4 regions of the Streptomyces sp. NPDC048211 genome follow, and region 4 is predicted to be linked to each of the others. Evidence: riboswitches for the same ligand, from Rfam matches in the RefSeq annotation. Region 4 holds a riboswitch; each other region holds the start of a gene.
The links. A riboswitch is a leader RNA that binds a small molecule or an ion and turns the genes downstream of it on or off. The one in region 4 is predicted to bind cobalamin.

Region 1 (2,191 bases), on a different contig from region 4:
TCATCCGCACCATGGGCAGCGGCCTGACCGAGCTGAAGCCGCCGCAGGGCTTCGCCGCCCAGACCAGTGCGGCCACGGTCATCCTGGCCTCCTCTCACCTCGGCTTCTCCCTCTCCACCACCCAGTCCTGCTCCGGCGCCGTCATGGGCGCGGGCCTCGGCCGCAAGGGCGGCGTGGTCCGCTGGTCCACCGCCACCCGGATGTTCGTCGCCTGGGGTCTGACCCTGCCGGCCGCCGGTCTGGTCGGTGCGGGCGCTGAGTTCCTCACCAAGCAGGGCACCTGGGGTGTCGTGGTCGTAGCGGCGCTGCTGATCGCCGGCTCCGGTGCGATCTGGATGCTGTCGCGGCGCAAGCCCGTCGGACACGACGACGTCGCCCCGGCCGGTGCGGACGCCGAGCCCGCGGGTGTCGTCACCACGGCCATCGCGGCCGTCAGCCCGCCGCCCACCGCGGCTGCCCAGCCCCATGACCTCATGGCCACCATCCCGGCCCCCGCCGGGCCGGTCACCGACCCGGCCCGACCCGCCACGGTCTAGAGCCTCCGGTAAGGACAGATCTCCATGAACATCGACTGGGCAGCCCTCGGCACCGTCTTCGGCGTCTCGCTCGTCGCCACCGTCGCGCTGGTGGGCCTCTTCACCCTCGGCATCGCCGGCCTCTCCAAGCAGCCGGAACCGGCCGCACAGGGCGGATCGACGGGCGGATCGCTCGTACTGGCCCGCACCGGCGCGTACGTCTGCTTCGCGCTGTGCGCCGCCGCCGTGGCCTACGGCATCTATCTGATCGTCGCCTGAGACCACACCCTCCCCTTCCCGCTCACCCGCATCGGGCCGGACGCACCTCGTGTGCGCCCGGCCCGATGTGCGTCTGCGCACACTGCACCGCCGCAGGTCAACGGCAAGTTGACGGGCGTTCGCAGAGCGTGGTGGACTGCCGGAGCCATTACGGCGACAGCAGAGGAAGCCGGTGCGAATCCGGCGCGGTCCCGCCACTGTCACCGGGGAGCAGTCCCCCACCACTGGAAGTCACGGTCCACGCAAGCGGACTGGAAGGCCGGGGGAACTGCGGATCCGGAAGCCAGGAGACTCTCGTCGCCGTCACGTCGAACCAGGGCGCGGACCCTGAGTGAGGACATATCGCCATGCCCGGCTGCCGTGCGTTCCCTCCTGTGCGACTCAGAACAGGCCCCAAGGTCCTTCGAGGCGCAACGGCCGGCTGAACCGTGCGTGCCGATCGCATCTTCGCGTACGGCGCCACAGCCGGTCTGATCGGCGATCTGCTGCTCGGTGACCCCCGCAGGGGGCACCCGGTCGCCGTCTTCGGGCGGGCCGCGGCAGGCGTCGAACGCCGTCTGTGGCGCGACCATCGCGGGTGGGGCGCCCTGCACACCCTGGTCTGCGCCGGAGGCGCCGCCGGGGGTGCCGCGCTGGCCTCCCGCGCCCTGCGCCACCACCCCGCCGCGTCCGTCGCCCTGACCGCCGCCGCCACCTGGTCCGTCGTCGGCGGTACGTCGCTGGGGCGCGAGGCCCGGGCCATCGGTGGCGCGCTCGCCGCCGGGGACATCGAGCTGGCCCGTGAGCGCCTGCCGCACCTGTGCGGCCGCGACCCGCACTCCCTGGACGGGCCGCAGATCGCCCGCGCCGTCGTGGAGTCCGTCGCCGAGAACACCTCGGACGCCGTCGTCGGCGCCCTGGTGTGGGGCGCGCTGGGCGGGGTGCCCGGACTCGTCGGCTTCCGGGCCGCCAACACGCTCGACGCGATGGTCGGTCACAAGTCGCCCCGCTACCGGCGCTACGGCTGGGCATCGGCCCGCCTCGACGACGTCGCGGGCTGGCCGGGCGCCCGGCTGACGGCCCTGCTCGCCGTGACCGCCGGGGGACGGCCACGCGGAGCGGCCCGTGCCTGGCGGGCCGACGCCGCCGGGCACCCGAGCCCCAACGCGGGGCCGGTGGAAGCCTCGTTCGCGGGCGCGCTCGGCGTACGGCTCGGCGGGACGCTCGCCTACGGCGGCCGGGTCGAGCACCGTCCCGTGCTCAACGGGGAGACGGGCCGCGCGGTGGAGCCCGAGGACATCGAACGGGCCGTACGGCTGTCGCGTCGCGTGAGCGCGCTGGCCCTCGGCGTGAGCGTGGCCGCCCGGCTGGGCGCGGGGCTCGCCGCCCGGCGCCTCACCCGGACCCCGGAAACGCGC
Region 2 (2,191 bases), on a different contig from region 4:
TGCACCGCATCTGACGCCGCGCGCTGATCCACCAGGAATTGCGGGACAGCCCTTAGCTGGATGCGGGGCGACCACGCACGCGGGGGACGCTCGGACGGCCTCGGCCCTGGCCGAGTGGCGTCAAGCGCCCTGCTCCGGCGTGAGCGGCCGGCCGCAGCGCAGGTTCCACCGCCCCGACCTGCCGCTGAGCTCGGTGAGCGTCAGCGGGGCGACATCGATACGCCAGAACGCCTGCGGCGAAAGGTCGAGCGCGTGGACGACCGCGGCCCTGACCACGGCGGGCTCGACCACCGCCAGCACTCGACCGGGGTCGCCGGCGTCGAGAGAGCCGAGCCACGCCCCTGCCCGCGCCCACAGCTCTAGCAGGGACTCGCCGCCGTGCGGCGAGGCCGAGGGATCCGCGAGCCATGCCGCCACAGCCTCCGGCTCACTCGCGCTCACCTCGTCCAGGCGGGCACCTGTCCAGCGCCCCAAGTCCCAGTCACGGATGGCGTGTTCGGTAACGGAGCCGATCTCCAGGGCCTCGGCCGTCCGGGTGCAGCGCCGGGACGGCCCGTGCAGCGCCCGGTCCGCCGGGGGCAAGGTGTCCGCCGAGGCTCGGGCCTGCCGGAGCCCGGATTCGTCGAGGGACGCGTCACCGGCGAACCGGGCCTCGCGCAGCGCGGCGTTCATCGCCGGTGAGATCAACATCACCCGTACCGCCATACCCGCTCTCAACTCCCTGAACTCTGGTCACTTGGCCAGGTCCACCATGGCATCCGGGGACGGACAGGCCGTCCACGGGCACCATGGCGGCGCCCGCTCGCAGGCGGTATGGTCGCGACGACATGACGAAGGTGTGACGGAAGTCCGGTGAGAATCCGGCACGGTCGCGCCACTGTGAACCCGTACCCGTACGGGAAGTCAGACCCAGCACCTTCGTCTCAGGCACCACGATCGGGACGCGTGTTCCCTCAGGAGGTTCTGCCATGGCACAGACTGCTGCTGCCCCCACCACCGCCGCACCCGCCCTCACCCCCATCTCGCTGAAGGCGATCGCCCCTTGGGCCGCCTTCTTCGGCATCCTCATGCTGATCCTGCTGTACTTCGTCGGCGCCGAGCAGGGCGCCACCGCGCTCATCTCGGGCGAGGGCGTGCACGAGTGGGTCCACGACGGGCGCCACCTCCTCGGTTTCCCCTGCCACTGATCCCACCGCTTGATCCAGGGGAACCCCTCATGAACTCCATATCTGTCAGGACCCTGCTGGTCCGCGGCATGCTGGCCGGACTCGTCGCGGGCGCGCTCGCCCTGTGCGTTGCCTACTTCCTCGGCGAGTCCCGTGTGGACGCGGCCATCGCTCTCGAAGAGACGCACAGCCACGACCACGGCGGCGGCGAAGAACTCGTCAGCCGCACCATGCAGTCCACCGCCGGCCTCGCCACCGGTGTACTCGTCTTCGGTGTCGCCGTCGGAGGCATCGCCGCACTCGTCTTCTGCTACGCCCTCGGCCGGATGGGCCGCTTCGGCCCCAGGGCGACGGCTGCGCTGATCGCGGGCGCTGCTTTGGTGGCCGTGTACATCGTGCCGTTCCTGAAGTACCCGGCCAATCCGCCGGCGGTCGGCAACCCGGACACCATCGGCCAACGCACCGCCCTGTTCTTCCTGATGGTCGCGCTCAGCGTCCTGCTGGCCGTCGTCGCGGTCATCCTCGGCAGGCGGCTGGCTCCGCGCCTGGGCAACTGGAACGCCACGATCGCCGCAGCCGGCGGCTATGTGCTGGTGATCGGGCTGGCCTACGCCTTCCTGCCCTCGTTCAACGAGGTCGGAAAGGACTTCCCGGCTTCCCTGCTCTGGGAGTTCAGGCTGGCCACGCTGGCGGTGCAGGTCACGCTCTGGACCACCTTCGGGCTGGTATTCGGGTACCTCACCGAGCGGCTGCTGGTGCCGAAGCCGGGAACGGCCGCGGTCACGGACGGCGCCGCGAACCGGCCGGCCACCGTCGCCGGCTGAGTCCTGGGGCACCACTGGCCGGCACTCCGCCACGCACGTCGTGCAGAGGGCGGGATGCGGGGTGCGGCAGGAGGTGCTGATGTGCTGATGTGCACAGCGTGCCGACGGTACGCGCAGGGCCCGCCGGGGAGATCCCGGCGGGCCCTGCGCGTACGGACGCCGCTTCACTCCGACTCGGCGGGCGGGGCGGCCGTGTCCCAG
Region 3 (2,191 bases), on a different contig from region 4:
GTCAGCGTGGACCCTGCGCGGGAGGCCAGGGCCGCCCGGTTCGTGGCGAGTTCGGCCGCGACGGCACCCGTGCCCCGGGTGAGACCGCGGGCGAGGACGGCCAGTTCGGCGGTCTTCTGGCGGGCGAAGGCGAGCCATCGCCCGATCCGGGGGTCGATGCCGCGCTCGGCATCGGCGTCCAGGGGGACGTGCAGCAGTGAGCAGGAGGCCGAGACGTCGACCCGGCCGGCGAGACCGAGCAGGGTTCCCAGCGTCGCGAGTGACTTCTCCAGGTCGTTGATCCAGATATTGCGGCCGCTGACGACGCCCGCGACCAGCCGCTTGCCCGGCAGCCCGCCGGCGGCTGCGAGATCGGCGAGGTTGGCGGCGCCGGATTCGGTGAAGTCGAGGGCCAGTCCCTCGACCGGAGTCCGGGCCAGGACGGGCAGGGCGGTGCCGAGGCGCCCGAAGTAGGAGGCGACCAAGAGCTTCGGCCGGTCGTCCGACCCGCCCAGCCGGTCGTAGGCGCGGGCGACGGCGTCCAGCTCCGCCGGCGTGCGGTCCTGGACGAGGGCGGGCTCGTCGAGCTGCGCCCAAGCGGCTCCCGCCGCCCTGAGGTCGGCGAGTACCTCGGCGTACACGGGCAGCAGCCGGTCCAGGAGGGACAGCGGGTCGAAGTCCGCTGGGGCGCCGGGGGCCGCCTTGGCCAGCAGGAGGTAGGTGACGGGGCCGACGAGGACGGGCCGGCCCGTCATGCCGAGGCGGGCGGCTTCGCGGAACTCGGCGACCTGCTTGCCGGAGTCGGCGGTGAACACCGTTTCGGGGCCCAGTTCGGGGACCAGGTAGTGGTAGTTGGTGTCGAACCACTTGGTCATCTCCAGCGGGGCCGCCTCCCGGCTGCCGCGGGCCATCGCGAAGTACCCGTCCAGGGGATCGGCCTCCACGGCGGTCCGGTGGCGGTCCGGGATCGCACCGACCATGACGCTGGTGTCCAGGACGTGGTCGTAGAGGGAGAAGTCACCGGTGGGGAGTTCACCGATTCCGGCGGCCGCGAGTTCCTCCCAGTTCGCCCGGCGCAGGGCGGCGGCCGACTCCCGGAGGGATTCGGCGGTGACGCCGCCCTTCCAGTAGCCCTCGACGGCTTTCTTCAGTTCGCGGTGATGGCCCTGGCGGGGGTAGCCGAACACGGTGGCCGCTGCCGTCGCCGTGGTGGGTTCGGATGTCACGTAGCTCTCCTTCGCGAGCGTGTCTCCTGCGGATCCCGGATCGGGTCGAGGGCGCGAAGGGGTGACGGACCGGGCGGATCGCCGCACCGTCCCGGTGCCCGTCCACCCGCTGTCTGCCGCCGACCCGCCCACGAGGTCACCGAGATCTCCGCATCCGAGGGTTCGGTTGCGGGCAACGGGCAGGTCTTCGGACTCGCGGGCACGTCTGCCGAGGCAGACACCTACTGGCCGTCGCTTCCCGGACCCTTCGGATCCAGTGCGTATGACGGCGGTCGTTCCCGCTCACCGCTGCGGGGCAGTCCCGGATTCCCACCGGGTTCCCTCTTGCGACGCACCTGCCTGGCGGACAGGGGCGAACCAGCTGCACCACCCACCCTAAGGCCTCGCACGGCACGGTGTTGTTCACATTCCGGACCCGCGGGTGGGACGGATATGTGTGACGGGCCCTCGGTCATACTGGCCACGGCGGGAACAGAGAGGCGGCACAGTGGTTCGACAACTCACGGAATACGACGTCTTGGTGGTCGGCGGCAGCGGGGTGGACACCATCGTCCGCGTCGACGCCCTGCCGGTCCCGCTCGCCGACTCGGTCATGGTCGGCCCGATCGAGGAGTGGCCCGGCCATACCGGGGGCAATGTGGCGCTCGGCGCCCGTGCGCTGGGGCTGGACGTCGCGCTGCTCGACTGCATCGGCGACGACTGGACCGGTGTGCAGGTGCGCGAGCGACTGGCCAAGGGCGATGTGGAGTTCCATCCGCTGATCTCGGCGGCGGGCACCCGTCGTGCGGTGAACCTGGTGGACGCGACCGGGCGTCGGATGTCGTTCTACGATGCCCGCGACCCGGAGGATCTGCGGATGCCGCAGGACTTCTATCTCCCCCGGCTGCGGCGGGCCCGCCACGTCCATCTGTCCATCATGAACTTCACGCGCTTCCTCTACGACGACATCGAGGCCCTCGGCATCCCGGTCTCCACCGATCTGCACG
Region 4 (2,191 bases):
GCCGGCCAGGTCGACGGGCTGACCGACGCCGTCGAGCGGCTCGTCGCCGCCGTGAGCGGTCATCTGCCGGAACTGGCCGAGTCCTTCGCGCTGCCCGGGGAACTGCTCGCCGACTGGCCCATCGCGGGAGCCCGCTATACGGACGCGTACGACGACCCGGGCGCGTCCTGGCACACGGCCCCGGCCGGAGAACCCGCCGGGGGCCAGCGATGACGGGCACACCGCGAGAGGAGACCGCCGTGCTGCCGCGCCGGGCGGCGGACACGGTGCGCGGTCTGGGCGTCCGGTTCGTCCTGCTGGCCTTCTGGGGGACCCCGGCCGTGCTCTCACGGTGGTGCGGGGGAGAGCGCGGCCACGCAGGCGAATCGGTTCGCCGCAAGGTGTAGCCGGAGAGGCGCTGCGCGGTCGCGCCGGCGCCGGGGCGGTGCACGGCACCGCTCCGGCGCCCGCGGCGGCAGGCCCGTGTCAGCCGGCCGCACCGCCGCTGAGCTGCGCGGAGGGCCGTGGTAGCGTGCCCGGAGCCAGTCGAACTCCACGTAGGGGTCAGGGAATCCGGTGCGAATCCGGAACTGACGCGCAGCGGTGAGGGGGACGGGCGGGGCCACGGCCACTGGGAGACCCACGGTTTCCCGGGAAGGCGTCCCGTCCGCGCGAACCCGAGTCCGAAGACCTGCTGGCACCCGCGGTCCGGTACCGGGCCGCGGAACTCCGTACACCGGGCCCCGCGCATGGGCCCAGAGACGCCGAGGTACTCCGTGCCGCCCATAGCCGGCCCCGCCCGCTCCGCCGCCCTGCTCACCGCCGCACTGATCCTGCTGACCGCCTGCGGCGGCGGCACGGACAGCTCCGCCGCCAAGTCCGGCGGAGGCGAAGGCTATCCGGTGATCCTGAAGAACTGCGGACGGACCGTCACCGTGGACGCGGCGCCGAAGCGCGCCGTGCCGGTCGACCAGGGATCGACCGAGATCCTGCTCTCGCTCGGCCTCGCCGACCGGCTGGCCGCCACGGCCACCTGGACCGATCCGGTACTGAAGGGCCTGGAGAAGGCCAACGCGGGTGTCCCGAGGATCTCCGACAACCGCCCCTCGTCGGAGAAGGTCCTTGACCAGGAGCCCGACTTCGTCAGCGCCTCCTTCGAATCGACCCTCGCCAAGGGCGGTGTCGCCCCCCGCGAGCAGTTCGAGAAGCTCGGCGTCCCCACCTACGTCTCGCCCGCCGACTGCACCGCCAAGGACAACAGCAAGGACGGCGACGGGGTCCGCACCGGCGCCCTGACCATGGACAGCGTCTACGCCGAAGTACGCGACCTGGCCCAGGTGTTCGGTGTACCGGAGCGCGGTGAGAAGCTCGTCGCCGGGCTGCGCGCCCGGGTGCGGAAGGCGACGAGCGGCATCGACGCCTCCGGGGCCACGCTGCTGTACTGGTTCGCCAACTCCGAGGCCCCGTACCTGGCAGGCTGCTGCGGTGCGCCCGGCATCATCACCCGGGAGCTCGGCGCGAAGAACGCCTTCGACGACACGCACGAGGAATGGCCGCAGATCAACTGGGAAACGGTCGCCGACCGCAACCCGGACGTGCTGGTCATCGGCGACCTGACCCGCAAGTCGCAGACCGCCGAGAGCGCCGCCAAGAAGATCGCCTTCCTGGAGTCCAACCCCGTCACGAAGAACATGGACGCCGTCCGGCACAAGCGTTACGTACTGCTCAGCGGCCAGGCGATGAACCCGACCATCCGGACCGTCGAAGGCGTGGAGCGCGTGGCCGCCGGCCTGCGCACCTTCGGGCTCGCCGGGTGACGGACACCGAACAGGCCGCGGCCGCGCGCGAGGACACGGCCGCGCCCGCCGGGCCCCGCGTCCGGGGTATCCGCGAAGGACTCCTGTGGGCGGGCGGACTCGTGCTGCTCGCCCTGTCCGTCGCCGTCGCCGTCACCATCGGCCCGGCCCGGATCTCCGTCGCCGACGTCTGGTCCGCGGTCGCCTCCCACCTCGGAGCGGGCGACTCGCGGATCAGCCCGATCCGCGACGGCATCATCTGGAACCTGCGCATGCCCCGCACCCTGCTCGCCGCCGTCTGCGGTGCGGGGCTCGCGGTCTGCGGCACCGTCATGCAGTCGCTGCTGCGCAACCCGCTCGCCGACCCGTTCGTCCTCGGGGTCTCCTCCGGGGCCTCGACCGGCGCGGTCGTGGTC

Region 1: it holds a riboswitch for cobalamin, as region 4 does, so the genes downstream of both, ACGFZA_RS38090 (cobalamin biosynthesis protein) here and ACGFZA_RS15070 (ABC transporter substrate-binding protein) in region 4, are expected to answer to the same signal.
Region 2: it holds a riboswitch for cobalamin, as region 4 does, so the genes downstream of both, ACGFZA_RS20600 (CbtB-domain containing protein) here and ACGFZA_RS15070 (ABC transporter substrate-binding protein) in region 4, are expected to answer to the same signal.
Region 3: it holds a riboswitch for cobalamin, as region 4 does, so the genes downstream of both, metE (5-methyltetrahydropteroyltriglutamate--homocysteine S-methyltransferase) here and ACGFZA_RS15070 (ABC transporter substrate-binding protein) in region 4, are expected to answer to the same signal.

Annotation. Positions count from the first base shown of each region.
Region 1 covers NZ_JBIDAD010000018.1:25,119-27,309, reverse strand. Annotated here, with positions in the region: gene ACGFZA_RS38100 (anion permease) at 1-536, shown strand, start outside; gene ACGFZA_RS38095 (hypothetical protein) at 561-794, shown strand; cobalamin riboswitch at 956-1,088, shown strand; gene ACGFZA_RS38090 (cobalamin biosynthesis protein) at 1,223-2,191, shown strand, end outside.
Region 2 covers NZ_JBIDAD010000005.1:219,618-221,808, forward strand. Annotated here, with positions in the region: gene ACGFZA_RS20595 (histidine phosphatase family protein) at 121-705, opposite strand; adenosylcobalamin (AdoCbl) riboswitch at 830-923, shown strand; gene ACGFZA_RS20600 (CbtB-domain containing protein) at 969-1,187, shown strand; gene ACGFZA_RS20605 (CbtA family protein) at 1,217-1,990, shown strand; gene ACGFZA_RS20610 (GNAT family N-acetyltransferase) at 2,155-2,191, opposite strand, start outside.
Region 3 covers NZ_JBIDAD010000005.1:412,760-414,950, reverse strand. Annotated here, with positions in the region: gene metE (5-methyltetrahydropteroyltriglutamate--homocysteine S-methyltransferase) at 1-1,205, opposite strand, end outside; cobalamin riboswitch at 1,366-1,582, opposite strand; gene ACGFZA_RS21410 (carbohydrate kinase family protein) at 1,693-2,191, shown strand, end outside.
Region 4 covers NZ_JBIDAD010000003.1:511,650-513,840, reverse strand. Annotated here, with positions in the region: gene ACGFZA_RS15080 (acyl-CoA dehydrogenase) at 1-213, shown strand, start outside; gene ACGFZA_RS15075 (hypothetical protein) at 210-386, shown strand; cobalamin riboswitch at 506-693, shown strand; gene ACGFZA_RS15070 (ABC transporter substrate-binding protein) at 756-1,796, shown strand; gene ACGFZA_RS15065 (FecCD family ABC transporter permease) at 1,793-2,191, shown strand, end outside.